DNA from 2 places in the Arthrobacter sp. Y3225209 genome. Region 2 is predicted to be linked to the other one. Evidence: predicted binding sites of a transcription regulator. Region 2 holds the regulator's gene; the other holds the start of a gene.
The links. Region 2 encodes LexA, which represses DNA repair genes until DNA is damaged. Its sites were predicted from a motif close to TCGAACANNTGTTCGA; they were not measured.

Region 1 (14,381 bases), on a different contig from region 2:
AACTCGTAGAGACCGGCAAAGGCCAGCGGATCCTGTTTCTCCGAGTACAGGTACGTGGGGATCTTCCCGTCGGCGGTTTTCTCCCACTCGTAGTAGCCGTCCGCGGGCACCAGGGCCCGGCGCTTAACGGCGGCTTTGCGGAAGGCGGGTTTCTCCAGGATGGTTTCCCGCCGGGCGTTAATCATCCGTGCTCCGATTTTGGGATCCTTGGCCCAGACCGGCACCATGCCCCATTTCGCCGTCGCCAGCCGGCGGACCGGCTCCTCCTGCCGGAACCGTTCAGTGACAATCCGCACGTCATCCGTGGGCGCCACATTCCAGGACGGCAGCACATCCGGGCCCACCGACTGTTCGACGGCGAACGCTGACACGAGGTCCGACGTCGCCCTGGCCATGACATAGCGTCCGCACATGGCACCCATTGTGCACCATGGTCCGCCCGGCCAGGAGCGGCAACCCTCCCCCGCACGGCAGGAACGGTTACTTTCTTTCGAACATATGTTCTATTTTTAAAGCATGAACCAAAACGCTGCCGAGCGGCTCGCTTCCCGCTTGGTCCGGCGGGCAGAGCCCATCGGCCTGACGCCGGAGGAGCTGGACTTCGAGCACAATCCGGTCACCACGTCGGTGCCCGGCGTGCCGGTCTGGGCCTGGATCAGGTTTCCCGGAGCGGCCGAACGGGTAAAGGGTGAGGCCTGCAGCTGGTCCTCCCGGGCAGTGCAGGTGCTGTGGGAGGACGCCGGGCTGCGGCGGGCCACCTGGGTGTGGGCCTCTGCCGTGACCCGGCGGGAAAACAACAGCCGCAAACAGGCGCTGGGCGACAGGACGGCCCGGGACCGGACTCAGGGCTGAAGGACGCAGGGCTGAAGAACGCAGTGCTGAACGACCCAGCGGTGAAGGACGCAAACCGCTAAGGTGCCGCCCGGCAATTGATTTCATGCAAACCCGGCCAGACTGGATCACCGTTGCTGTGAAGGAGGAGCGAACCGCCGTCGGAGTGCCACTTGAGCTCATAATTTCCACTGCTAACCGGCTCGTACCCGTCATCGGCTGTCCAGGAACTGACCTTCCAGCCGATGCCGGCGGCGTTGACGACGTAGACCGTACCGCTGCCGGCAAACAGGAACGAGACTTCGCGCACTGCCACACGGCAACCATCGCTGTTGGCCGGTGAGAGGACGTGATACTTGGCGCTGGAAACATCATCCAGTGCACCCAGCCCGCTGAAGAGGACCGAGACAACCGCCGGCAGGGTCACGAACCAAGGCCACCGGTTGCGCCGGTTCCGGCCCCTGAAGGTACTTGATGATCGCCGTCTGGACGAATCCACTTTCAGCAACGCCACAGCGGCCAGGAGGAGAACACCGCCGACGGCCCACCCGGGAACCGCCTGCTGGCCGAGAACGAACAAAAATCCAGCCCGGCCCATAACACTGCACAGCGGGGCGAGCACCAGCAAAATAACTGAAGCCCGGAAAAGCCTGGACGAAGGCTCCGCCCCGGCCCCGACTGGTCCTGCGGCCCCGGCTGTTCCGGCGGCCCCGGCTGTTGCGGAAGCCCCGTCTAGTCCTGAAGCCCCGGCTCCACGGGCATCACCTGGTCCCACGATCCTCCTTCATCAGCGGTGGCAGATTCCCGACCCCGGACACGTATGCCGGGCGCCGTCCCTCAGTATTGGCTGAAATCGGCCGTCGCCGGGTCCGCACCCAGCCGGCTGCCCTCGTCCAGGCCGTCCAGGACGTCCAGGTCCTCCTGCGCCAGGTCCAGCTGTGCGGCGGCCAGGTTTTCCCGCATCCGCGCTGAATCCGCTGATTTGGGAATGACGATCCTGCCCGACCCCAGATGCCAGGCCAGCACCACCTGGGCCGGTGTGGCAGCGTATTTATCCGCGAGCGCGGCAACTTCGGGCGCGTCGAGGCCGGTGCCCTGCCCCAGCGGCGAGTACGCCTGCACCGCTATCCCCCGCGCCGCTGTCTCGGCGGCGAGCGCTGCCTGGCGGAAACCGGGATGAAGTTCAATCTGGTTCACGGCCGGCAGTATCCGGCTCTGCTCGGCCAGGGCGTCAAGATGCTCCACCAGGAAATTGGAGACGCCGATGGCCCGCATGAACCCGTCCTGATAGAGGCCCTCAAGTTCCTTCCAGGCCTGGACGAAGCGGCCCTGCGACGGGACCGGCCAGTGGATCAGGTAGAGGTCCACGACGTCGAGGTTCAGAGTATGCCGGCTCTCCAGGAACGCCGACCGGGCCCGGCCCTGGTCCCCGTTGCGCAGTTTGGTGGTCACAAAGATCTCCGAGCGCGGAATGCCCGACGCCGCGATGGCCGCCCCCACTCCGGCTTCATTGCCGTAGGCTGCCGCGGTATCGATGTGCCGGTATCCGGCGGCGAGCGCGTCCTCGACCACTTCCTGCGTCCGCTCCGGCGGAACCTGGAAGACACCGAACCCAAGCTGCGGAATGGGCACTGAATTGCCCAGTGTCAGATCCGGGACAGGGATGCCTGGGCTGTCGGTCATTGCGTCGCCCTTCCTGGGAGTCCGCCCCGGCCTGTGGCTTAGGCTGGGTGCAGTTGGGTGCCGGGAACCTCCACCTAAGCCCGGCTTCCCGACCCCGTCAAGGAGCGGGCCGGAGGAACTTCGGTCATGGAACTCTCGAGTAAGGCATCGCGTGGCATTGAATCTGCTCTTCATCGGCGGGACCGGCGTGATCAGTTCCGCCGCCGTCGCCCGCGCTCGCAGCCTGGGGCACCGCGTGGCCGTACTGAACCGGGGCGTCTCCGGGGCGCGCCCGGCACCGGCCGGCGTCGAGCATCTCAGCGCCGATGTGCGGGATCCCGCCGCCGTCCGCGCCGCCTTGGGGAACCGGGAGTTCGACGCCGTGGCGGACTTCGTGTCCTACACTGCCGACCATGTGGCCGCTGCCGTGGAGCTGTACCGCGGCCGTACCGGGCAGTACGTCTACATCAGTTCCGCCTCGGCGTACCAGAAGCCGCCGTCGCAGTTGCCTGTCCGGGAGTCCACCCCGCTGCGTAATCCGTTCTGGCAGTACTCCCGGGACAAGATCGCCGGTGAGGATGTCCTGGTGGAGGCTTACCGTGCGGAGGGGTTCCCGGGAACCATCGTGCGCCCTTCACATACCTATGACGCGACCAAGGTGCCGCTGATCGGCGGCTGGACCGATATCCACCGGATGCGGGCGGGGCTGCCGGTTCTGGTGCACGGTGACGGCACGTCCCTGTGGACGCTGACGCACAGCCGGGACTTTGCCACGGGGTTCGTCGGACTGTTGGGCCGGCCGGCCGCCGTCGGGGAGAGCTTCACCATCACCTCCGATGAGTTCCTGCCGTGGGATGCCGTCTACCGCACCCTGGCCTCAGCGGCGGGGGTGCCGGAACCGCAGCTGGTGCACGTGGCGTCCGAGACCATCGCGGCCCATGATCCGGGGCGCGGCCCGGGACTGCTGGGAGACAAAAGCCATTCCTCCGTCTTCGACAACACCAAGATCAAGGCCCTGGTTCCCCAGTACTGTGCGGCCATTCCCTTTGCTGCCGGCGCCCGCGAAATCCTGGGCTGGTATGACGCCCATCCGCAGGCGCAGGTTCCGGACGCGGGCTGGATGGATGTCAGCGACCGCCTGGCTGCGTGGGCCGGCGCCGGCGCGGCCGACGGCAGGCGGCGGAAGAAGTCGCCGGCAACCGGTGTTTGACTGTTAGAGTGCCTGCAAGAGGCCAAATGAAAGGCAACAGCATGTCGGATAAAAACCCGTTTGCGGGACTGGGTGACGGAGCACGTTCCAATTCCGGTCCCGACGGCGACCAGTACGCCTACCCGCAGTCCAACGAACCGCGGCCGGCACCGCGGCCTCCGGAGTCCCCGGCCCCGCAGCAGGCACCGTATCAGCAGTACCCGAACCAGCAGCAGGGCCAGTATCCGGCCCAGCAGTACCCGGGCCAGCAGCAGGGCCATGCCTACCCCGGCCAGCACCAGACGCCGCCGCAATACCCCGGCTATCCCGGCGGCCAGCCCCCGCAGGCCTACCCGAACCAGGTCCAGAACTACCCCGGCCCCGGGCAGCACCACCCGCAGCCCGGATACGGCCAGAACCAGTTCGGTCCCGCCCCGTACGGGCAGGGACCCTATGCACAGGGTTACCCGTCCCAGAAGTCCCGGGTGGTTGCCGGTCTGCTGGGCGTATTCCTCGGCGCCTTCGGGGTGCACCGCTTTTACCTGGGCAACTCCGGCATCGGCGCAGCCCAGGTGGTGGCGACCGTGTTCACCGGCGGCTTTGCCGGCGTCTGGGGATTTGTGGAAGGCATCATGATCCTCTGCAACGCCCAGCCCTTCCGCACGGATGCACGCGGCATCCCGCTCAAGGGATAACGCGACGCAGGACTGTCCCGTCCGACGACGGCGGGACAGTCAGCCCTGCATGTTACGGCGGTAGCGGTGCTCCAGCAGCAGGCGGGCTCCGTTGACCACCAGCGTTTCGACCGGCACCCCCTGTTCCTCGGCCAGTTCCTCCAGTTCCCGTCCCAGCTTCGGCGGGATCTGTACCTCAATGATCATGGCTTAAATCGTATAGCCGCCGCTGGCCCCTTCCTGACGGAACGTCCGTCAGCTGCGTCACCCGGCAGTGTGCTCCGGCCGGATATGCCTGCCAGTCAGCGGCACGGATACCCGAAGACGGACCCGCCCGGCTGCCGGACCGCCACCGCTGCCCCCGCCCCGACGTCGGCGGTGCTAGTCTGGACATTCGAACGTTTGTTCTAGTGAAGCCCGGCGGGAAGGCGGATACATGGCGGTATTTTCAGCAGACCGTTCCCGCAGGACAACACCGCCGGCGGAGTCCGACGCCGCAGCGGCAGCCGGCTTCCCCAGCCCCGCCCGCGACTATTTCGACGGCCGGATAGACCTCAACCGGCACCTCATTCGCGACCCCACTTCCACCTACGTGGTGCGGGTGGACGGCGATTCGATGGCGGGCACCGGTATCTGCAGCGGCGATGAACTGATCGTGGACCGCTCACTCACTCCGCGGGACGGCGCCGTCGTGGTTGCCGTGGTGAACGGCGAGCTGGCGGTACGCCGGCTGCTGCTGGACGGCGGCCGGATCCTGCTGCGGGCGGACAGCCCGGGGTATGCGGACATCGAGGTGGCGGAACCGTCCGAACTCTCGGTATGGGGCGTTGTGACGCGTTGCCTGCACCATGTCTGACGCGCCCGGGACGGCCGCTTCCGGCGAACGGATTGCCCTGGTGGACGTGAACAGTTTCTACGTCTCCTGCGAGCGCGCCTTCGACCCGAAGCTTGCCGGTGTGCCCGTGGTGGTGCTCTCCAACAATGACGGCTGCGTGGTGGCCCGCTCGGATGAAGCCAAGGCCCTGGGCATCAAGACCGGGACCCCCTGGTTCCAGCTCGCGGAATCCGCCCCGCAGGTGGGCCTGATCCAGCGCTCCAGCAATTACGAGCTCTATGGCGACCTGAGCTCGCGGGTGATGGAACTGCTGGGCCGTTATGCCCTCTGGCAGGAGGTCTACTCCATTGACGAGTCCTTCCTTGGCCTGGCCGGCACCCCCGCCGAACTGGATGCCCAGGGCGCGACCATCCGCGCCGCCGTCGCCCGGCACACCGGCCTGCCCGTCTGCGTGGGCATCGGCAGCACCAAAACCCTGGCCAAGTTCGCCAACCGGATCGCCAAACAGAACCGGCACCTGCAGGGCGTGTGCAACCTGGACACCATGGACCCCGCCGTCGTGGACACCATCATGTCCCGGGTACCGGTGACCGGCCTGTGGGGTGTGGGCTCCCGGCTGGGGGTCCGGCTCGCGGCACTGGGAATCGAGTCCGTGGCGGACCTGCGGGCGGCAGACCCGGCAATGATCCGGCGGAAGTTCTCGGTGATCCTGCAGCGCACGGTGCTCGAGCTCAACGGGACCTCCTGCATCCCGCTCGACGACGAACGCGCGGACCGCAAGCAGCTCATCTTCTCCCGCAGCTTTTCCACGCCCGTGACCACCCTGGCGGATATGCGCCAGGTAATGAGTATCTACGCGCAGCAGGCCGCAGCGCGGCTGGAGCGGGAAGGCCAGCAGGCCTCCGTTCTGACCGCCTATGCGGGAACCTCGCATTTCAGCACCTCCGCTGCGTCCTTCCCGTCCGCCACCGTCCGGCTGGCCGCCCCGACGTCGGACCCGGTCCTGCTCAGCCGGGCCGCGGTCAACGCTCTGGACGCCCAGGTGGTCGAAGGCGTGCCGTACACCAAGGCCGGGGTGATGCTCAGCGGGTTGGAAGCCGCCGGAGCGCAGCCGCTCTTCGAGGAATTCGTCTCCGCCCAGGAACGCCGGAACCTGGGCGAGCTGCTGGGCCGGGTCACGGACAAATACGGGGCGGCGAGCATCGGCCTGGGCATCGCCGGGATGGCAACCGCCAAACCCGAGTGGACCATGTCCCGCAAATACTCCTCCCCGCGCTACACCACCGAGTGGAGCGAGCTGCCGGTAGTGAAGGCGAACTGAGCGGATACCTGCACCCTCCCGCCCGCATAGGTAGTTCCTGACTGAGTGCCGCTGACAGCCCATGGCCCGGCGGGGTAGCCTGCCGACTCAGGAGCAGGGCGGACTCCATCCGCCCGCCGGCTCCTGTCTCGCAGCCGTCCCGGGGGTTCACATGGAAGTATTCTGGCCCGGCGCCGTCATCGGCCCGGTAGTTATGCTGCTCTGCTTCATCGGCTTCAGGAAACGCGAGGCGCTGGCCCGGGGTTTCTTTGCGGGGCAGGAAGCCCTCCACGGAACGCAGCGGGCCAACCGCATCATGGGCGAACCCGCGGCACGGCCGGGCAGGCTCACGGCTCCCCTGCTGGGCGGCATGGCGCTGGGCGCAGTGTTCTTTGTCCTCTCGGTCACCGGAGTCCTGGCGACGGACAGTCCGGCGGCCCCGGCCCCTCCCCCGGGCTTTTTCCTTCTCGCGGCTGCGGGCATCGGCTTTGGCGCGTCCGCCATGGTGTATGTGCTGACCCGGAAAGGACGCAAACCCGTAAGGGCACTGCTGTGGGCACTGGTCCTCTCCGGGATGGCCTGCATCCTCCTCGCCGGGGTGCTGTTCCTGCGCCAATGATGCTGCCGGCCCCTTGGTATCCCGGGACGGCTGATATCCGGGTACGGCCGCTTCCATGCGAGGCTGTAACCATGGATCTGGTGGTATCGCCTGCGCTCACAATCCCGGCAGCGGAGCTCACCTGGCGCTTCTCCCGTTCCTCCGGTCCGGGCGGCCAGCATGTGAACACCTCCGACAGCCGGGTTGAGCTGCTGTGGAATGTTGCCGGGTCGGCGGTGCTTACGGAGGAACAGCGCGGGATGCTGCTCGGGCGCCTGCAGAACCGGCTGGTTGCCGGCGTACTCACCGTGACGGCGTCGGAACAGCGCTCGCAGCTGCGCAACCGCGAGACCGCCCTGGCCAGGCTCGCAGCCCTGGTCGCAGACGGGCTCGCCCCCGCACCGCCGAAGCGGCGCAGGACCAAACCCACCCGGGGCTCGAACTACCGGCGGTTGGATGCCAAGAAACAGCGCTCAGCGACCAAGCAGCAACGGCGGCGTCCCCCACGGGATTAGCATCATCGCCAGGCCAGGTCCGCGCTGCCATAGCGCGGCGGAAGCCAGGGATACTCAAGCTGGTGACCGTTGATCTGCAGCGGCGGCGGTACGTAGGTCAGCGACCCATAGTCTGCAAACCCGCTGCGCAGCACCGGACCGGGCAGCGCCGCAGGCTCTGTCCCCGGCGGCGGACCCGGCAGCGCCAGCAGTTCCTGCGCCGTCCGGGCCAGCGAGAGGTGCGCTGAACCCGCGGCCCCCTGCCGGCGGGCCGCCACCAGGGCGAGCGCGGCAGCGGACATTCCCAGTCCGGTCGCGTAGTCCAGGGCCTGCACCGGGAGCGCGCCGGGCCGCCAGCCGCCGTCTTCCCCGGCACCGCCGTACAGGTACGAGATACCGGTGGCAGCCTGCACAATACTGTCAAAACCCCGCCGCCCGGCCCACGGTCCCCGGTCGCCCCAGGCGTCCAGGGACACCACGGCCAGCTGCGGGTACTCCGCCCGCAGCGAGCCGGCATCCAGGCCCAGCCGGGCCATCGATCCGCCGCGGTAGGCGGTCAGGACGACCTCGGCCTGCGCCAGCAGGGCACGCAGCCGGCGGCAGGCCTCCGCACCGGCGAGGTCCGCAACGGCGCTGCGCTTGGCGAATCCGGTGTCCACGTACTGGTCCTCCAGTTCCGGAATGGCCGGCGGATCCACGCGCAGCACATCGGCGCCGAGTGCGCCCAGAAGGCGGCTCCCCGAAGGGCCGGCGATGACCCGGGTCAGGTCCAGCACGCGCAGCCCGTCCAGGGGCCCGGCGTTTCCGGGGCGGGGCGGCAGAGCAGGATCCACTGCGTCGAGCTCCAGCCGCAGCCAGGGTTCGGCCTGCAGGACACGCCCCTGCTCCGAGTCCGCCCATGCCTGCGGTGTCCGCACCTCGGCTGCCAGCCCGCCGTGCGCCGTTACCACCGCTTCCACCTCCGCCGAGGTACGGCCCCGGACCGCGGCGTCCACCTCCCCGGGGTGCTCCGCCCCGAGTGCCGTGAACAGGGCCCGTTCATGGTGTGGATAGTTCGCATGCAGCCGCACCCAGCCGTCGGCCGTGGGGCGGAACCCGGAGAGCGGAGCGAACCCCTGGGCCTGCCTGTTGTTGATCCGCACGTGCGCGTAGGAAGCGAAGGCGGCAGCAGCGCCGTCGGACGTAAAACTGATCCGCGTCCCGCGACCAGTAGACGACGCGTAGGCGGCGACGGCGGCAGCCAGCATCTGCAGGGAACCCAGCGCGAGCCCTTCAACGTCCAGCCGGCCCGCCCACCACCAGCGCCGCCCGGACCAGGACACGGCGTCCCCGGCCTGCTCCGGCAGCAGGCGGGCCAGGCTGTGCAGCAGCGGCGGTACTCTCCCGGGCAGGCTCATGAAAGGATTATGCACCCGGCGCAGCTTCCGGAAACCACCGGGTTTAGGCTTGGCACATCGGGGCGGTTCCCGACCCTCGAAAGGCATTCCCGGACAAAGGAGCATCATGGCAGCGGATGTACTGGTAATCATTGGCGTGGGCGGCATGGGACTGGCTGTGCTGCGCCGGTCCGGGGCCGGCCGGAAGGTCCTCCTGGCCGATTTCAACGAGGACCTGCTCGAAGTGGTGCATGCCGCGGCGCTCGGCGAGGGGTTCGACGCCGTCTCCGCCCAGGTGGATGTCTCCTCCCGCGACTCGGTGGCGTCCCTTGCCGCCACTGCGCGCGAGCTGGGCACCGTGACGGGCGTGGTGCACACGGCCGGGCTCTCCCCCGTCCAGGCCCCGGTGGAGGCCATCTGGAAGGTGGACCTGTTCGGTGTGGCCGTGGTGCTGGAGGAATTCGAGAAAGTGATCGCTCCGGGAGGTTCCGGCGTCGTGATTTCGAGTATGGCCGGTTACCTGGGCGGCGGCGGGCTTTCCGCAGAGGATCTGGCCAGCCTCGCGGCCAAGCCCGCCGATGATCTCCTGCAGCTTCCGCTGGTTGCCGGCATCGATAACCCGGGATATGCCTACAGCGTGGCCAAGCGGGCCAACCAGGTCCGGGTCCAGGCCGCCAGCCCGCGCTGGGGTGCCCGCGGGGCACGGGTGAACAGCATCAGCCCCGGGGTCATTGCCACCCCGATGGGCCAGCAGGAACTTGCCGGAGAATCCGGCGCACAGATGCGCGCCATGATCGAGGGCTCCGGCACCAAGCGGGTAGGCACCCCGGCAGACATCGCCAATGCGGCTGCCTTCCTGCTCAGCCGCGACTCCAGCTTCATCACCGGCACCGACCTGCTGGTTGACGGCGGCGTTGTGGCCGCCGTCGAAACCGGCGGGCGCAGCAGGCTGGCCGGCTAGGTGTACTGAGACGGCCAGGAAGGCGGCTCCATGACTGAGCAGCAGGGACCGGATGCGGAGCACACCCCGTATCTGGCCCTGCTGCGCGGCATCAACGTTGGCGGCCGCAACAAGGTGCCCATGAAGGCCCTGAAGGGACACCTCGAGGACCTGGGCTACCGGGACGTTTCCACGTACATTGCCAGCGGCAACGTCCTGCTCTCCTCGGATCAGGACGCTGCCACGGTGGGGCGGGGCATCGAGGCAGCGCTGACCCGGCACTTCGACCTTGACGATGAACTGATCAGGGTCCTTGTCCTGACCCGGGATCAGCTGCAGGCGGTGGTGGACCGGAAGCCGGAGAACTTCGGCGAACGTCCGGACCTGTACCACTCCGATGCGGTCTTCCTCATGGATATCGACGCCGGAACCGCCATGGGTGCCTTCCGCCCGCGGGAGGGCGTGGACACGGTCTGGCCGGGCGACGGCGTGATCTACTCCCAGCGGCTCAGCGCCGAGCGTACGAAGAGCCGGCTGAGCGCGATTGTTGCGTCCCCGCTGTACAAGTCCATGACCATCCGCAGCTGGAACACCACCATGAAGCTCAGGGACCTGTTCTAACCGCTCAGTGTTAGGGTCCATGCATGGATCCGATGCCGACCGAGAATACTTTTGACCACAGGCGCAGCTGGGACAGCCAACACGTCGGGTACATCCATGTCACCGAGGACGGAAGGTTCGTGCCCTTCGACCTCCTGCACCGCATGCGTACCGGCCCCGGGGATCTGGATGCTGCCGAAACCCTGCTCGATGATCTGGGGCTGCAGATGTTCACCGAGGACTGGTGGCTGGACGTCGACGGCGGACAACGGCTCCCCGTGCTGATCCAGGAAGTCCACCGGGACCGGATCACGGTGGCGCCCACAGCGGAAGGCGCCATTGCGAAGGCAGTCGATATGACTGCCGCCACGGTCCTCCTGCTCCCAACCGACCGGCTGCATCAGGCCGGGCGCTAGGACCGTTTTTACGGGATCACGTTGCCGGAGATCCGGGCGCGAAGCTGCTCATTTTCCGCATCCCACTGTCGAAGCCCCGCGATAATCTTCTGCAGGAAGTCATCCACTCCATCCTGGTCATAACCCTCCCGGAATTTTGTGGGCGAGAACTTCTGGTTAATGACCTGATCTGCGCTCATGCCCGGGTTCGCGGTGAACACCGGCTGGCTGAGCGGATTGATGATGTGCCGTTGAAGCAGCTCATTTTCTTCCTGGAGCCGGCGCAGTTCCCCGACAATCGTGTCCAGGAACCTGTCCACTTCATCCTGGTCATATCCTTCCCTGAATTTGGTCGGCTGGAACCGCTGCGCCACCACGTCCTCGGCCGTCATTGCCGAGTTGCCCTGCGCCGCTTTTTGCCCGCCCGGCTGCTTATCCGCCGCTGTCTTGGACTTTTTGACCAGTGAAAACACGAAGTAAATCAGCAGGGCAATTCCCAGAGCCCACCAAAGGATTACGGAGCCGCCGTCGTCGCTGCTTTCCTGGGCCATTGCCGCAATATTCGCCAGGAACATGATGTGCTGCCTCTCCTCGGTCTGCCAAAACAATTCGCCCTGAATACTACCGGCAATACCGGATTCCTTTCAGCAATCCCGCAGGTTTTATTTTAGCTATTCCGTGCCGCCGTTAGTGACGAACCTGCCGCCCATCGCGTCAGCAAGTTCGGAGACTTCGTTGCTGCCCGGAACTGTACCGTCGCGGCCCGGAAGGACCAGCACATGCCAATTGTTCCCTTCGGCAAAATAGCCGGGCCCGTTCTCCGCACCCTCGATCAGTTCCGTGGCCTCCATCCGGTCCGCCTCGTTGTCGTAGCGGATGATCTCGACCGTTTCAGTGCACATACGGTACTGGGGCAAATAGCCGTCAATCTCCACGGTCACAGGCTCGGCCGTGGTGGCTGGATCGCAGTCCAGGGTCGCGGCAACGGCGTCGTAGGCTTCATCAACGGAGGCGAAGGAGGACAGGGCCGGTTCCGTGGAGGAAGCAGCGGTGCAGGCAGCCAACAGGAACGCCGCAGGCAGCAGCACCAGCGCAGAAGCAGTCCTTTTCATTCCATGTCCCCCGTCCGCGGCAATTTCGCATATCCTCGCACGCTTCGGCGCGTATGCCCACCACCTTCTGCCCGCCGGTGAGGCCTGCCGGGACGGCCGGCGCGCCGGAAAAAACGGATAGCGTAGACACATGAGCTACGCGTACGACGTCGAGATCCTGCACTTGCTCGTCTCGGGCGGACACGCCTACTTCGGCCGCGCCAAGGACGGTCCCGCCGATGTTGAGACCGCCGACGCAGATCGGGCAGAGGTAGTGGCGGGCAAGGGCATTGTGGGTGACCGGTTCTTCGGCAAGGCAGCCCACATGGACGCGGCCGTGACCCTGTTTGCAGTCGAGTCCCTGGAAGCCATCGCGGCCGATATTGGTGCCGGCCCCTTCAACCCGCTGCTCACCCGGCGCAACGTGGTTCTCCGCGGCGCCGAATTGGTGCCGCTCATCGGACAGGACTTCACCCTGCGGACCCCCGGCGGCAGCGTGGACTTTCACGGCGGCCGGCACGCGCACCCCTGTGCGTGGATGGATACCGTCCTGGCTCCCGGCGTACACAGGGCGATGCGGGGCCGGGGCGGGCTGCGCTGCCGGCCGGTCAGCAGCGGCCTGCTGCAGCGGGGACCTGCGGTGCTGATCAGTCCGGTCCCGCTGGACCCTGCCCGGGCGGGAGAACCCACGCTGCTGCGCCCCGGCCGGCTGCCCTAGGTGCCCTCCTGGTTTGTGGACGGGGCCCGCAAGTGATTGAATCCCCCGGCTTCGAGCACGGCGGCAAGACGCTGACGGGTGCGTGCAACGTCCCCCATCACAGCCTGACCATAGCTGGGTTAAAGCAACGCGCCGCAGCAGGCCTCGAAGGCCCGCCGCGGCAGTGCTTATGAGATTCCGCATTACTTAGCCATATCCCGAGATAGATGGTCATCCTCCAGTGTCGTTGGCCAACCGTTCTGCCGGGAGTCCATCTGGGCTGCCGCCGACCAGCCTCCTGATGACGAGGAGGTAATCGCTGATCGGACGCGAAGCCCCGGCAACGAGTGCGCCGGCAATAAGGGCGCTGCACAGGTCCAGCAGAGGAAAGACAGGCGAACGCGTTAGGATGGCGCCCACGCCGAAAAATTACACAATGGGGGAAGCATGATTTCGGAAAGCCAATTCTCGACACTTATGACAGAGGACGTCTTCGGCAAAATCGAAGCTCCCGAATGGCTTGTCTCAGAACCGGGCGGCCCTTTCAGCCAGCACGCGAGCTGGGCCGTCTGGAGCAAGCGCACAGATGTAGGCCCCGTAAAGGCATCCCAGGACATGACGGTGGTGGAATCCTACGACGCCCTCAAGGACATCATCCATAACAACGTCATCCTGCTTGGCTTCAACAGCGGGACGCACGCACCCGGTGCGGGTGCCGGACAGCCCTGGGCAAACTTCCACTGCGGCAGCCGTGACTACCTGACGGCCTACGGCACTGCTGGAACGCCCTTGGAGGGTGCCTACATCACCGACTTTTACAAGGGACTTCCAACCAGAAACTCGAAGGAGCTTAAAGACAAGCTCAAGGCGGGCGGTCCGGAATACGAAGCCGGTATCAACAAGCTGATGACGGCTGTCTTTGATCGGGAAATGGAGATTATCGGCGCCGCTCCCGAAGTCCCCGTTATTTGCCTCGGTTTCGATACCTACCAGGCATTCAGCAAGGCGTTCGGCGACAGCCGACCAGCTTTCCGTGCACCCCACGCCGGCCATGTTGCGCTCAACAAAGCGGACTTTGCCGACGAAATGCGCCCGGTCATCGCTGCCGCCGGCCTGTAGATCCCACTGCAACCCAGGCCGCCGAAGGGAAACGGAACTCTGCACAGGCGTCCGCCCCATCGCCCCGCCCCGCCCGGAGCCTTCTGGGACCGAGCGGGGCGGTCGTGCGTCTAGGCACACCCGGGAGATGCCCCTGGTTCAGGCTCGTCGCCTGGGTATCCGAATCCCGCCGCGTTTCATTGACTATGCCGCACACGTGTAGACACAAAGAGCAGCCGCGACTGCAAGCGCTGAATATTCAGAGTCTCCAGAAACATCAATATCCTAGGGCTGGCACTCCTTGAGGGAATCCAGCATCGCCTTTATTGAGTCCCCGCACCGGAAGATTGCATTGAAAACCTTCACTAAGTTCCTACTCCTCATCGCCACGGTCAGCGCTGTGATTACTGTCGCTATACTTTTCTCCGATCAAACCCGTGCGGTTGATGAACGGCTCCCTGTCCCCGCAGAGTTCGCCACCTCAGAGCACAGGGTCAGGGAAGTCGCACCAGACAGCGGAAGGAAGAGAGATTGGGAGTACGAGGATTCTTCAGGCAATAGCATGAAAATGTCGAAATGTGATGATTCCGGCTTTTTCTCG
Region 2 (14,381 bases):
TCGGGACAAACACGCGGGCGGTGGCGAGGGAGGCCACCACCTCCGCTTCACTGCCGGTGCCGGCGATCAGCTTGGCGACGGCGTCCACGTAACCGGGATTGGCCCGTCCGTCATCGCTGTCGAAATTGTGGAGCGGATTTCCCTCACCGGCCAGGTCCCGGCCTGCCCACGGCTGCCCCGCCGAATCAGTGGGGCCGCCGGCACCGGCCAGTGCCGCAGCGATATGTCCGGGCAGTTCGCGAGCAGCCATTCTCAGCGGTCCGGGTGCCCGGCGACGTCAAAGGCCTGCGGCAGGGTGAAGGCACCGGCGTAGAGCGCCTTGCCCACAATGGTTCCTTCCAGGCCCAGGGGAACCAGCTCGCGCAGGGCTGCCAGGTCATCCAGGCTCGAGATGCCGCCGGAAGCCACCACGGGGCGGTCGGTACGCTTCAGCACCTCGCGCAGCAGCTCGATGTTCGGTCCGCGCAACGTGCCGTCCTTCGTCACGTCCGTGACCACGTAGCGCGGGCAGCCGGCTTCCTCCAGGCGGGCCAGCACCTCCCAGAGGTCGCCGCCTTCCTTGGTCCAGCCGCGTGCCGCCAGCGTGGTGCCGCGGACATCGAGGCCGACGGCGATGGCCTGGCCGTAGCGGGCAATGGCGCTGGCGGTCCACTCGGGGTTCTCCAGTGCAGCGGTGCCGAGGTTGACGCGTGCCGCACCGAGTTCCAGGGCCTTGTCCAGTGACTCGTCGTCGCGGATGCCGCCGGACAGTTCCACCTTGATGTCCAGGGATTTCACCACGCGGCTGAGCAGGTCCAGGTTGGAGCCGCGGCCGAAGGCGGCGTCCAGATCCACCAGATGGACCCAGTCCGCGCCGTCATTCTGCCAGGCAAGGGCGGCATCCAGCGGATCGCCGTAGCTGGTCTCGCTGCCGGCTTCGCCCTGCACAAGGCGCACGGCCTGGCCGTCAGCCACATCAACGGCGGGCAGGAGTTCAAGGACGGGGGTTTCGCTGAAGGGCATCTCTTGTGCTTTCGGTGGTGGGGTCAGGAGAGGTTAAGGGTCAGCAGGTAGGCACCCAGCAGGGCCATTCCGGCCAAAACCCAGAAACTGATAACAATAATTTTGGACATGCCCTGGCTGCGGAAGGACACCGCACCGCCAATCAGCAGACCGGCCAGGCCCATAAGAACAATGCTCCACATAGCCGCTAGCCCAGTGTCTTCAGCCAGTTGTTCAGCAGCGCAGCGCCGGCTTCGCCGGACTTTTCCGGGTGGAACTGGGTGGCTGACAGGGCGCCGTTCTCAACGGCGGCAATAAAGGGTCCGCCGTGGTCCGCCCAGGTGACCTGGGGCGGGCGCATGGCAGGCTGGGTGACGTCGAAGTCCCACTTCTGCACGCCGTAGCTGTGCACGAAGTAGAACCGTTCGTCCTCGAGGCCCTCGAACAGCGCTGAACCTTCCGGCGGTGTCACGGTGTTCCAGCCCATGTGGGGCACGACGTCGGCAGCAAGCCGCTCCACCACTCCGGGCCATTCGCCCATGCCCTTGGTGCGGACGCCGTGTTCCACGCCCTCCTCGAAGAGGACCTGCAGGCCCACGCAGATACCCAGCACCGGGCGCCCGCCGGCAACCCGGCGGCCGATCATGCGGAGGGCATCCACGTCTTTGAGTCCCTGCATCACGGCCGCGAAGGCACCGACGCCGGGGACCACGAGCCCTTCCGCGTTCAGGACGTCGTCGGGCCTGGCGCTGAGGGTAACGTTCGCACCGGCATGCTCAAGGGCGCGGACGGCTGAGCGGATGTTTCCGGAGCCGTAGTCCAGGACCGTGACGTTGCGGGCACTCACAGGGCGCCCTTCGTGGACGGAATTCCCTCTACCCGCGGATCCGATTCCACGGCGGCGCGAAGGGCGCGGGCGAAGGCCTTGAACTGCGCTTCGACAATGTGGTGCGGGTCCCGCCCGCCCAGCACCCGCATGTGCAGGCAGATCTGGGCGTGCAGGGTGATGGCTTCAAACACGTGCCGGGTAAGCGAGCCGGTGAAGTGCCCGCCGATCAGGTGGTATTCCTGTCCGGCCGGTTCGCCGGAATGCACCAGGTAGGGGCGTCCGGAGATGTCGACGACGGCGTGGGCCAGCGCCTCGTCCAGCGGAACAGTAGCCTCGCCGAACCGGCGGATGCCTGCCTTGGTGCCCAGGGCGGTCTTGAGTGCCTCGCCGATGCTGATGGCAATGTCCTCGACCGTGTGGTGGACATCGATGTGCGTGTCGCCGGTGGCCCGGACGGTGAGGTCCATCAGGGAGTGCTTGGCCAGCGCGTTCAGCATGTGGTCGTAGAACGGCACGGAGGTGCTGATGTCTGCGCGGCCGGTGCCGTCCAGGTCCAGTTCAACGAGGACGGACGATTCACTCGTGGTCCGCTCAAGGCGGGCAGTGCGTCCGGTAGCGGTCTCCACAGTCATGGGGTTCCTTCAGGAAGGTCGGGGTCGGAGCAATGGACAAAGCTCCGGCAGGTTCTCAGTTTAGTCCCGGTGCGGCCGGGTCCCGGAATCGTGGCCGCCGCGGACGGCGGGCCGTTCAGGCCGGAAGCAGGGACCGCAGCACGGTAAGGAAGGTATCCGTTTCAGCTTCCGTACCGGCCGTGACGCGGAGATGGCCCTCAATGCCGATGTCCCGAACCAGGACGCCGGCTTCCAGTAGGCCTTCCCAGACAGCGCGGGGGTTCTCCATGCCGCCGAAGAGCACGAAGTTTGCGTCCGAGGGTGCGGGGTCCAGTCCGAGGTCCGTCAGCTCCCGCACGATCCGGTCACGCTGGCCCTTAATGTCCTCCACATTGGAAAGGAGGGCATCGGCATGGGTCAGCGCGGCGTTGGCCGTGGCCTGGGTGATGGCCGAGAGGTGGTAGGGCAGCCGGACCAGGCGCAGGGCATCCGCAATCTGGGGTGCTGCAGCCAGGTATCCGATCCGAGCCCCGGCCAGGGCAAAGGCCTTGGACATGGTGCGGGAAATGATCAGGCGTTCCCGTCCCGGCAGCAGCTGCAGGGCGCTGGGGGTATCGGCGTGGGAGAACTCCGCGTAGGCCTCATCAACCACCACGATGGCGTTGGACGCTTCGCCCGCTTCGTAGGCAGCTTCGATGACGTCCAGGCCAAGGGCCGTTCCCGTGGGATTATTCGGCGTGCACAAAATGATGATGTTCGGTGCCTGGGCACGAATCTGCGCGGCGGCCGATTCCGGGGTCAGGGAGAAATCCGCTTCCCGGGTGCCGGTGACGTAGGCGGTGCCGGTACCGCTGGCAAGCAACGGGTACATGGAGTAGGTGGGCGGGAAGCTCATGGCCGTCCGGCCGGGACCGCCGAAAGCCTGCAGGATCTGCTGGAGAACCTCATTGGAACCGTTGCCTGCCCAGATGTTCTCCGGCACCAGCCCGTGGCCGAGGTACCGTGCCAGGTTTTCCCTCAACTGCGTGAATTCTCGGTCCGGGTAGCGGTTCAGCCCGCCGACGGCGGACTCCACTTCGGCAACGATGGCCCGGCGCACGTGCTCGGGCAGTCCATGGGTGTTTTCGTTGACGTTCAGCAGGATCGGCACATCCAGCTGCGGGGCCCCATAGGGCGTCAGGCCTCTGAGGTCATCGCGCAGGGGAAGTCGGTTCAGGTTTTCCAGCTGTTCACTCACCAGTACAGCTTAAGGCGCTGCGGGGACAGTTCCGGAATCCGGGCCGCCTGCCTGCACTTCTAAGTCCCTCCATGAAGAACGCTCCCTAGGCGGAGACCGGTCCCCGGATAAAGACCAGTCCGCGAGCCTGAGGCAGGGGACGGCTCCCGCATGCAGCACGCAGGAGCCCGGTTCCCGAAGGTCAGCGCGTCACCGGGATGTAGAGCTGGCGGCCGGCCGGCACAGTGGCATCATCCAGGTTGTTCAGTTCCACGATGTCGGCAACTACGGTGCGGGGATCCCGGTCAGGGGCGAATTCCGTGGCGAGAGACCACAGGGATTCCCCGTTCGAAACGCTCACCTGGATAGTGCGGGTCTGCTCCGGGGAGTTGCCCGAGGCCATGGCGGGTGCGGTGAAGAATCCAATGAAGACCAGCAGGGCGGCCGAGGTCAGCATCAGCGGTGCTCCAACCAGGAGAAGCCGGCCCCGGCGGGTGAGGCGCAGAGGTGCCTGGGATAAAGCGGGTGCGGCTGCAGAAGGAACAGCGGGAAGTACGTGTACTGACATGTCAATACCTTTCCGGTCCGAAGCGCAGAGCTGCCGCCGTCCGCCCGCAATAAGCACGGGAGGAAACACTGCGGCTCGAAACTGCATTCGAACATCTGGTGGAGCCACCGAGGTGTCGGCAGCCCGGACTCGAACGTATGTTCTAAGTTGTACTCGAACATTTCTAGCACTTATCTACGAACAATGTCGAGACTCGCTCGAATATATGTTTGATAAACGTGCTGCGCTCCCCTAGCGTTGAACCCATCGGAAGCGGCTGGAACCAACTAACCATCCGCCTCTGACAAAACGGCCGGGACCGGACAAAGACCGGGCTGCAGCACCGCCCGGACAGAACCAGACCGCCAGATTCAAACCGCCAGAACCGCCAGAACCAACCGGCCCGCAACCGCGGGCCGTCCGTGAAGGGAAGCCGACGTGGCCCGCAGGACTGTTTCCAATGGCAGCACCCCTCCCCCTGCCGCGCCGGCAGGCCGCTCCAAGGGCCTGACTGCGCGCCAGACCAAGATCCTGGAAACCATCCAGCGTTCGGTTAGCACCAACGGCTACCCGCCGTCCATGCGCGAGATAGGCGACATTGTCGGTCTGGCGAGCCTTTCCAGCGTCACCCACCAGCTGAGCCAGCTGGAGAAACTCGGTTACATCCGCCGCGACCCCAAGCGCCCCCGGGCCATGGAGATCCTGGTTCCGCTGCTGCTGCGCGATGCCGGTTCCTCCCGTAACGGCGAGGCCCCCGGCGCTGAGTCCGCAGGCACCTCCGGTTCCGGCAATGCCGTCACACGTCAAAGCTCCGCGCAGGACGGGTCCGCTACCGGCGTGGCCGGCTCAGGCGGCGCGGTGGCAGACCTCACCACGGCAATCGACACGGCCATGGTGCCCCTGGTGGGACGGATCGCCGCAGGCGGGCCCATCCTTGCCGACCAGCAGGTTGAAGAAGTGGTTCCCCTGCCCCGCCAACTCGTGGGTCACGGTGACCTGTTTATGCTCCGGGTTGCCGGTGACTCCATGGTCGATGCGGCCATTTGCGACGGCGACTGGGTGGTGGTGCGGCGCCAGCCCACCGCCGAGAACGGTGACATCGTCGCGGCCCTGCTGGAGGACGAGGCCACGGTCAAGACGTTCCGCCAGCGCAACGGGCACACCTGGCTGCTGCCGCAGAACACGCGCTACGAACCGATTCTGGGCGACGAAGCGACCATCATGGGCAAAGTCGTATCGGTTATGCGTTCCCTCTAGGCTCCAGACCGAAATACCCACAGGGACTAAACAGCAGTGCCCCGGCTACCGGCCGGGGCACTGCTGTTTAACGGCACGTGTTTATCCGCGCGCATATCGACTGGTCCAGCCGGGTCATCTTCCCGCGTCCGCTGGCTGCCCGGCGAGCCGCTGCAGTGCCTGCAGGACCACGGCCCGGTCGGTCGTGGCCCAGAAGGGCGGCAGGGCTGCCCGCAGGAAGCTGCCGTACCGGGCGGTGGCCAGGCGGGAATCAAGCACCGCAACCACGCCTTTGTCGCCGGAAGCCCGGATCAGCCGGCCGGCGCCCTGTGCCAGCCGCACGGCGGCGTGGGTGGCGGAAACGCTCATAAAGCCGTTGCCGCCCGCCTTGGCCACGGCACGGGTGCGGGCGGTCATCAGCGGATCATCCGGGCGCGGGAACGGGATCCGGTCCATAATCACCAGCCGGCAGGAGGCTCCCGGAACGTCAACACCCTGCCAGAGGGACATGGTGCCGAACAGACAGGTCTCGTCATCCTCCGCAAACTGTTTGACCAGGGCGGACATGGTGGATTCACCCTGGCACAGGATGGGGAAATCCACGCGGGAACGCAGCGCCTCGGCGGCTTCCTCGGCCGCCCGGCGGGAGGAGAACAGTCCCAGCGCACCGCCTCCGGAGGCCTTGATCAGGGCCTCAATCTCGTCGAGCTGTTCCGGCGAGGTTCCACGTCCCGGTTTGGGCAGGTCCTTCGCCACGTACAGCACACCCTGGCGGGGGTAGTCGAAAGGGCTGCCGACGTCGGTGCCCGTCCATTTCGGGGCACCGGCACCCAGGAGTCCCAGCGCGCCGGCCACGGGGCCGAACTCGGCGCCGATGGCAAGGGTCGCCGAGGTCAGGACCACGGTATGCCCGTCGAAGAGTCCCTCCCGCAGCCGGCCTGCCACGGACAACGGGGCCACGTTGATGACGGGCGGCGAATCCTCTTCGGGCGCGGTGTAGCCGGCGCCGGGCGCAAAAGTGCTCGTCCGCGATGCCCAGACGACCTCGCCGGAATTGCCGGCATCGAGGATGCGTTCGCACATTTCCTGCACAGCCAGCAGCCGTGAGCGGGCCATCTGCCGCCCGCCGTCCACTGCATCCGGGCCTTCGGGTTTGGAATCCGACAGCGCCGTCCGGGTGGATTCTCGGACATGGCCGAGCACCATTTCCTGGTCCTCGGACAGGCCGGCGGCCAGCAGGCCCGAGGGTACCGGCGCAAAGACCTGGTCGAAGGCACGCCCGGCCGCAGCAAGAGGCTCAAGGCTCGCGGAGGTGTGTTTGCGGGCGGCCGCTACCGCTGCGGCGATGATGGTGCCGGAGAGCTGTCCGGTGACGGCTCCCGTGACGCGGTCCTGGAGTTCGTGCGCTTCGTCAATGACCACTACGTCGTAGTCGGGCAGCACGGCCAGGCCTTCGAAGGCGGCAATGGCAAGCATGGCGTGGTTGGTGATCACCAGATCAGCTACTGCCGCCTTGGCCCGCGCCCGTTCGCTAAAGCACTCTTCAGCCACCGGGCATTTCTGCGCGCCCAGGCATTCCATGGAAGTCACTGAAACCTGCCGCCAGGCGCGGTCGCTGACACCGGGAAGCAGCTCGTCCCGGTCCCCGGTCTCTGTTTCCTGGGCCCACTCCCGCAACCGGACAACATCGCGGCCCAGGGCCGACGTCGGTCCGGAAGCAGGCGCAGGGTGCGGCACGGCCTGGTCCTCACCGAGCATAAAGAGCGTGCCGGCGTCGTCGTCCTCGTCCGGGAAACCGCCGCCGGTCTTATGAACGCAGACATAGTTGCTGCGGCCCTTGAGCAGCGCTACGTCCACCTCACGGGGCAGCTTGGGCTCGAGGGTCTTCAGCAGTCGCGGGAGGTCCCGTCCCACAATCTGGGACTGCAGGGCCAGCGTGGCGGTGGAAACCAGCGCCGGCTTATCGCTTTCAAGCGCGTGCGCAATCAGCGGAATGAGGTAGGCGAGGGATTTGCCGGTGCCGGTTCCGGCCTGGACCAGCAGGTGATCGCCCGTCTCGATGGCCTCAGCCACCTGACGGGCCATCTCATGCTGGCCCGGGCGGTTTTGGCCGCCCATGGCCGAGACTGCGGTGTCCAGCAGATCCAGGACCTGTTCCGGCCCCTGAGTGTCGCCCTTTTTACGCATGGGCGACAAACGGCTCCAGTTCGGCAGCCAGGCCCTCACGAACCATAACGTGCAGCCGGGTCCCCGTTTCCCCGTGCTCCATGGAAAGAATCTCCGCATCCTGCTGGTGCAGACGGGAGACGACGTCGCCGCGCTCGTAGGGCACCAGCAGTTCCAGGTCCACTCCGGGGCGGGGAATTCCTTCGGAAATAGCCTGCAGCAGCTCCGGGATCCCTTCCCCGGTGCGTGCGGAAACCACCACGTGGCGGCTCTCGCGCTGGCGCAGCCGTTCCAGCACGTACGGATCGGCGGCGTCGGCCTTGTTCAGGACGATGATCTCCGGCACCTTGCGGGCATCCACCTCGGCCAGCACCGTGCGGACCGCGGCTATCTGTCCTTCAGGGTCCGGGTGCGATGCGTCCACCACGTGCAGGATCAGATCGGCGTCTGCCACTTCCTCCAAGGTGGAGCGGAAAGCCTCTACCAGCTGGGTGGGAAGGGACCGGACAAAACCGACGGTGTCCGCCAGTGTGTAGCCGATACCGTCTTCGGTCTGGGCCTTGCGGATGGTGGGGTCCAGGGTGGCGAACAGGGCGTTCTCCACCAGGACCCCGGCGTCGGTCAGCCGGTTGAGCAGGGAGGACTTGCCTGCGTTGGTGTAGCCGGCAATGGCCACGGAGGGGACGGCGTTGCGCTGCCGGTTGGCCCGCTTGGTTTCCCGGGCCGGCTTCATGCCGGCGATTTCGCGGCGGAGCTTGGCCATGCGGGTGCGGATCTTCCGCCGATCCAGTTCGATCTTGGTTTCACCGGGTCCGCGCGAGCCCATGCCGGCGCTTGCGCTGCCCACTTGGCCGCCGGCCTGGCGGGACATGGACTCGCCCCAGCCGCGCAGGCGGGGAAGCAGGTATTCCAGCTGTGCCAGTTCCACCTGCGCCTTGCCCTCACGCGACTTGGCGTGCTGGGCAAAGATGTCCAGGATCAGGGCGGTACGGTCAATGACCTTGACCTTGACTATGTCTTCCAGGCCGCGGCGCTGTGACGGGGCCAGCTCGCTGTCCACAATCACGGTGTCGGCACCGGTGGCCATCACAATGTCCTTGAGTTCCTGTGCCTTGCCGGAACCGAGGAAAGTGCCGGGGTCCGGCTTCAGGCGCCGCTGGATGATCCCGTCCAGGACCTCGGAGCCGGCGGTCTCTGCCAGTGCTGCGAGTTCCTTCAGGGAGTTTTCGGCGTCGGCAGCGGTGCCTTCGCTCCACAGTCCGGCCAGGACAACCCGTTCCAGCCGAAGCTGGCGGTATTCGACTTCAGTAACGTCTTCGAGTTCGGTGGAAAGGCCGGCGACGCGGCGCAGTGCGCGGCGTTCCTCCAGATCCTGCTGTTCACCGTCGTGGACGGAGTGTTCTTCACCGGATTCCGCGAGTGCCAGTGCGCGTCCGCGGCGCTGGTCGCTGCCGGACGCGGTTTTGGTTTCAACCGCACTTTCCTTCGAGAGGATCCTGTCGATGACGCCCTGGATGTCCGCGGGACTCAGTTCCGGCGTGGAACCTGCTGCGGAGCCGTCCCCGGAATTCAGGGCACGGGAGTTGTTGATGGTCATAATCTCCTTATGAGGATGTACTTAACATGGTAGGCCAGATAACGGACATTTCCCGGGCCACCATTCTCAGCAGAAACCTGCCGGCACCGCAATGGATTTCCAGCCTCTGCACTGTTCCTTACAACGGCTGCGGAGCCGCGGAAATTCCGCAGCGGACCCGCACAGCGACTAATCTGGACTGTTATGGGTTCAGACCACTATTTCTCTTCCACTCCGTCCGGACCCGAGGTCCGCAAGCCCCTGCGCGTCACCCTTGCCGGGTCCGAACGGGTGCTGCAGACCGCCGGCGGAATCTTCAGTCCCGACGGCATTGACAAGGGCACCGCCGTCCTCCTGGAGGAAGTCCCCGCGCCCCCGGCCACGGGCAACCTGCTGGATATTGGCTGCGGCTGGGGCCCCATAGCCCTGACGCTGGCCCTGCGCTCCCCCGCGGCCCGGATCTACGCGGTGGACGTCAATGAACGCAGCCTCGGCCTCACACGGGACAATGCGGCGGCGCTGGGCTGCGACAACGTCCTTACTTCCCTGCCGCAGGACGTGGACCCGGACGTCCGCTTCGACACCATCTGGTCCAACCCGCCCATCCGGATTGGCAAGGAAGAGCTGCATGCCCTGCTGATGCTCTGGCTGCCGCGGCTGGCTTCCGGCGGCACTGCCTGGCTGGTGGTGCAGAAAAACCTCGGGTCGGATTCGCTGCAGCGCTGGCTGGCCGAAGCGCTGCCGGCCGGGTTCGCCGTAACCCGGCACAGCACCGCAAAAACCTTCAGGATCCTGAAGGTGCACCGCTCCGACGCTGCCTAGAGCAGCATCCCCCGGGCCACCAGCACTGCCGGACCGCTGAGTTCCACGTGTTCGCGGCCTTCCGGGCCGGCCAGGAACCGGACGCCGACGACGCCGCCCGGGACGGTTACTGCCCAGCTGTCCGGAGCCTGGGCGCCGGCCCAGAAACGGACGGCCACGGCAGCCGCGCAGGCACCGGTGCCGCAGGACAGGGTCTCCCCCACGCCGCGTTCGTGTACGCGCATGGTCACCAGGCCCACGCCGTCTTCAACCAGCGGCTCCGCGGGGACTACGAATTCCACGTTGGTGCCGTGCTCCGGTTCGGGCTGTACCGACGGCGGCGCGGTCAGGTTGGTGCCGGCAAGTTCGCTGAGTTCGGCGAGGGCAACCACGGTGTGCGGGTTGCCCATATTCACCGACAGCCCCGGGCGGGGCACCTCGAGTCCCCCGGCGTTTACGACGGCGTCCATGGCCTTCGCAGCGGCGTGGTCCGGGTAGATGAATTCCCACGGTCCCATGTCCACGGCGTAGCCGCCGGAGATGCGGCTCACCGTCTTCAGCCCTGCACGGGTGCCGATGGCCAGGCTCTCCCCCTCGCCGAGTTCCAGCAGGTGTTCTTCAAGCAGGAAGTGGACGAATACTCGCACTCCGTTGCCGCACATCTCCGAGACACTGCCGTCGGAATTGCGGTAATCCATGAACCATTCCGCCTCCGGCGCCGTCTCCAGCAGGGCTCGGCCCTCGGCGACGAATTCGGAGCGGACCGCCCGGATGAACCCGTCGGCCCCGACCCCGCGGTGCCGGTCGCAGACCGCTGCAACCTCGTCAGCCGTCAGGTTCCGGGAACCGTCAACGTCGGCGATGAGGACAAAATCGTTTCCGGTACCGTGCCCCTTCGCGAAGGGAAGTCCGGCGAGGGACGCCGGGAGGCCGGAAGCGGACAGGGAAGCGGCAGGGCTCGAAGCAGCAGAAGTATTGGTCACTCACCAAGGATACTGGGCCGGCCCCACCCGCGGACGGCCTCGGTTGCCCGGTGGAGCAGTTGCGGGTCGTCATGGTCCAGCCAGGTGATACGCGGATCGGCACGGAACCAGGTGAGCTGGCGGCGGGCGAACTGCCTGGTGGCCACCACCGTAGCGTCTGCCGCGTCCGGCACGGATAACTTCCCGTCCAGTACCGCCAGGAACTGGGCATACCCCAGGGCCCGCGACGCGGTCCGGCCGGAGCGCAGTCCCTGCGGCTCCAGCCGGCGGACCTCCTCCAGCAGGCCCTGCTCCACCATGGCATCCACGCGGCGGGCAAGGCGCTCATGCAGGACGGGACGCTCCACCCGCAGTCCGAGCTGGATGGTTGGCCGCACGTACTCGCGCACCGGCATAAAGGAACTGAACGGGCGGCCGGTCAGTTCGATGACTTCCAGCGCCCGGACCACCCGCCGCGCGTCACTGATCCGTTCTGCCGAAACCGGGTCCGCTTCCTGCAGCCGGGCCCGGAGCGCCGGCAGTCCCAGCGTTTCCAGGTCGGCTTCAATCCGGGCACGGACTGCCGGATCGGTGCCGGGGAATTCCAGCACGTCCAGAGCCGCGCGGACATACAGCCCGGAACCGCCCACCAGGATGGGGAACCTGCCGCGGGCACTGATGTCCCGGATGAGCTCACGTGCCTGCGTCTGGAACGCCGAAACACTGGCTTCCTCAGTGACGTCCATGATGTCCAGCAGGTGGTGCGGCACGCCGCGCCGTTCGGCTTCGGTGATTTTGGCGGTGCCGATGTCCATACCACGGTAGAACTGCATGGAATCGGCGTTGATCACCTCGCCGCCCAGTTCCAGTGCCAGGGCCACCCCCAGATCGGATTTCCCCGATCCGGTGGGTCCGACGACGGCGATGACCGGCAGCCCGGCCGGCTGCGCAGAGTTCATGGGTGCCTCAGGAACGCGGCGGCAGGACAGGCATGCCCAGCGACACGCCCTTGCGGGTGCCCGCGGGCCCTGCCGGAACACCGCAGGAATCCGCCTGGACCCTGTCCCATGCGTCTCCTGCCCGGGACCGGCGCAGTGAGTAATCCGCCGCGGTTGCCGGGTCTGAAATCAGGTGGAAGGCAGCGGCCGCGGTGACCGGAACCGTTACCAGGTCACCCGGACGGGGAACCGGGGCGCCCTCGGGCACGGAGAAGTGCACCAGGCGCTGGTCCCGGGACCGGCCCGAAAGCCTGCCGGTTTCTTCCGATTTGCGCCCCGAACCGGCGGTCACCATGACCTCAACGGTGGTGCCAACCTGCTTGGCGTTCTCCTCGGCGGCAATGCGGTCCTGCAGGGCGGTGAGCCGTTCAAAGCGTTCCTGCACCACCGTTTTGGGCAGCTGGTCCGGCAGGTCAGCCGCCGGGGTGCCCGGGCGTTTGGAGTACTGGAAGGTAAACGCGGTGGCAAAGCGGGACTGCTCCACCACGTCCAGGGTGGCCTGGAAGTCTTCTTCGGTTTCCCCGGGGAAGCCCACAATGATGTCGGTGGAGATAGCGGCGTGCGGCATGCGTTCACGGACCCGGTCCAGTATCCCGAGGAACTTTTTGGACCGGTAGGAGCGGCGCATGTCCTTGAGGACCTTGTCGGAGCCGGACTGCAGCGGCATGTGCAGCTGGGGCATAACATTGGGCGTTTCGGCCATCGCCTCGATGACGTCATCGGTGAAGGCTGCCGGGTGCGGGCTGGTGAACCGGACCCGTTCCAGGCCCTCGATCTCGCCGCAGGCACGCAGCAACTTCGCGAAGGCGCCGCGGTCGCCGAATTCCACGCCGTAGGAGTTCACGTTCTGGCCCAGGAGGGTCACCTCGATGGCGCCGTCGTCCACCAGTGCCTTGATTTCAGCCAGGATCTCCCCCGGCCTGCGGTCGCGTTCCTTGCCGCGCAGGGACGGGACAATGCAGAACGTACAGGTGTTGTTGCAGCCCACGGAAATGGACACCCAGCCCGAGTACACCGAGTCCCTTTTGGTGGGCAGCGTGGAGGGGAAGACATCCAGGGATTCCAGGATTTCCAGTTCCGCTTTGGCGTTGTGCCGGGCCCGCTCCAGCAGGGCAGGCAGCGAGCCGATGTTGTGGGTGCCGAAGACGGCATCGACCCAGGGCGCCTTGCGCAGGATGGTCTCGCGGTCCTTCTGTGCCAGGCACCCTCCCACGGCAATCTGCATCCCCGGGCGGCGTTCCTTGACGGGCGCCAGGAGCCCCAGGTTTCCATAGAGCTTGTTGTCTGCGTTCTCGCGGACTGCGCAGGTGTTAAAGACCACGATGTCCGCCTGGTCGCCGTCGGCGGCAACATATCCGGCGTCTTCGAGCAGGCCGGAGATACGTTCGGAATCGTGCACATTCATCTGGCAGCCGAAGGTGCGGACCTGATAGGTGCGCGGGCTTGGCTGCAGTGCATCGGGGGCAGGGGAAGAAACAGTCACACTCACCCTCCTAGGGTACGTCCACCCATGCTCCGGCCCCGAATACCGCCGCGGATTATTCTCAGTACCAGTTGTTGGCGTAGTGGAAATTCAGGGCGCTGCAGGGTGTGCCGTAGCGCGAGGAGATGTAGTCCAGGCCCCAGTTGATCTGCGTCCGGTAACTGGTCTGCCAGTCGGTTCCGGCCGATGCCATCTTCTCCGCCGGCAGGGACTGCGCAATGCCGTACGCTCCACTGCTGGCATTGGTGGCGCTAGTGAGCCATTCCGATTCCTTGGTCCAGAGCGTATCCAGGCAGCTCAGCTGGGATGCCTCCCAGCCGCGCTGTGCCAGGGCGGAGGCGGCATAGGCCTTCGCGGCGGCGGGATCATCCACGGGGGTGGCGGCGCGGGCCGCGGCCTCCGCGGCTTCAGCTTCCGCGGCTGCAGCTGCTTCTGCCTCGGCGGCTGCTGCCGCCGCTGCCGCCGCTGCCTCAGTCTGGTCGGTGCCGGGATTTCCCGTGCCGGGTTCCCCGGCAGCTTCAGCCGCCGGAGCACCGGTCTCCACGGCTTCGTCCCCGGAGGCGGGGGCGCCGCCGTCGTTCCCGCGGTCGTCCGATGGCTCGCTCTGCCCGGAGCCGGATGCCGGGCCATAGCCGGCGGGGTCCGGGGTGTCTTCGGAAGCAAGCAGCGGTACAGCCAGGCTCACCAGCTGCACCCCGGCCGAAGATCGTAGGCTGGCGCCGGCAGCCGTTCCCAGGGCCGCACCGGACACCCCGAGTACGGCTACCGATCCGAGGGTGGCGGCGGCTCCCGCCCGAAGGCGGCGGCGCCGGCGCAGGGCGCGGCGGATACGGGTCTGTTCGCGGCGTGAAGAATCAAGTGAAGTCACAAGCGCTGGACGCTACCGGAGTTTTCTGGGAATAGTCTCAAAACGGTAACGGCAGCTCTTGACAACATCCGGCTGGCGTGGGCGGGGCAGAACGCCGGGGTTAATAC

Region 1: AC5RVB_RS09050 (LexA family protein) is a predicted target of LexA. The motif match lies at 4,751-4,766, and genes of this name have one in related genera.

The regions. Positions count from the first base shown of each region.
Region 1 covers NZ_JBNHFW010000013.1:26,880-41,260, reverse strand. The annotation lists gene AC5RVB_RS09085 (SOS response-associated peptidase) at 1-413, opposite strand, end outside; gene AC5RVB_RS09080 (hypothetical protein) at 517-852, shown strand; gene AC5RVB_RS09075 (hypothetical protein) at 911-1,258, opposite strand; gene AC5RVB_RS09070 (aldo/keto reductase) at 1,669-2,514, opposite strand; gene AC5RVB_RS09065 (SDR family oxidoreductase) at 2,666-3,703, shown strand; gene AC5RVB_RS09060 (TM2 domain-containing protein) at 3,745-4,377, shown strand; gene AC5RVB_RS09055 (hypothetical protein) at 4,417-4,563, opposite strand; gene AC5RVB_RS09050 (LexA family protein) at 4,793-5,212, shown strand; gene AC5RVB_RS09045 (Y-family DNA polymerase) at 5,205-6,512, shown strand; gene AC5RVB_RS09040 (hypothetical protein) at 6,664-7,110, shown strand; gene arfB (alternative ribosome rescue aminoacyl-tRNA hydrolase ArfB) at 7,182-7,604, shown strand; gene AC5RVB_RS09030 (CoA transferase) at 7,607-8,980, opposite strand; gene AC5RVB_RS09025 (SDR family oxidoreductase) at 9,087-9,920, shown strand; gene AC5RVB_RS09020 (DUF1697 domain-containing protein) at 9,951-10,520, shown strand; gene AC5RVB_RS09015 (serine/threonine protein phosphatase) at 10,544-10,915, shown strand; gene AC5RVB_RS09010 (DivIVA domain-containing protein) at 10,924-11,094, opposite strand; partial or broken gene AC5RVB_RS09005 (DivIVA domain-containing protein) at 11,134-11,286, opposite strand; gene AC5RVB_RS09000 (hypothetical protein) at 11,566-12,006, opposite strand; gene AC5RVB_RS08995 (MOSC domain-containing protein) at 12,137-12,703, shown strand; gene AC5RVB_RS08990 (hypothetical protein) at 13,130-13,801, shown strand; gene AC5RVB_RS08985 (hypothetical protein) at 14,082-14,381, shown strand, end outside.
Region 2 covers NZ_JBNHFW010000027.1:31,492-45,872, forward strand. The annotation lists gene AC5RVB_RS13735 (SseB family protein) at 1-250, opposite strand, end outside; gene priA (bifunctional 1-(5-phosphoribosyl)-5-((5-phosphoribosylamino)methylideneamino)imidazole-4-carboxamide isomerase/phosphoribosylanthranilate isomerase PriA) at 253-1,002, opposite strand; gene AC5RVB_RS13745 (hypothetical protein) at 1,026-1,184, opposite strand; gene hisH (imidazole glycerol phosphate synthase subunit HisH) at 1,190-1,828, opposite strand; gene hisB (imidazoleglycerol-phosphate dehydratase HisB) at 1,825-2,442, opposite strand; gene AC5RVB_RS13760 (histidinol-phosphate transaminase) at 2,558-3,658, opposite strand; gene AC5RVB_RS13765 (LysM peptidoglycan-binding domain-containing protein) at 3,840-4,205, opposite strand; gene lexA (transcriptional repressor LexA) at 4,692-5,441, shown strand; gene AC5RVB_RS13775 (ATP-dependent DNA helicase) at 5,556-7,607, opposite strand; gene hflX (GTPase HflX) at 7,600-9,183, opposite strand; gene AC5RVB_RS13785 (class I SAM-dependent methyltransferase) at 9,367-9,984, shown strand; gene dapF (diaminopimelate epimerase) at 9,981-10,907, opposite strand; gene miaA (tRNA (adenosine(37)-N6)-dimethylallyltransferase MiaA) at 10,943-11,884, opposite strand; gene miaB (tRNA (N6-isopentenyl adenosine(37)-C2)-methylthiotransferase MiaB) at 11,892-13,412, opposite strand; gene AC5RVB_RS13805 (aggregation-promoting factor C-terminal-like domain-containing protein) at 13,468-14,274, opposite strand; partial or broken gene AC5RVB_RS13810 (aggregation-promoting factor C-terminal-like domain-containing protein) at 14,375-14,381, opposite strand, start outside.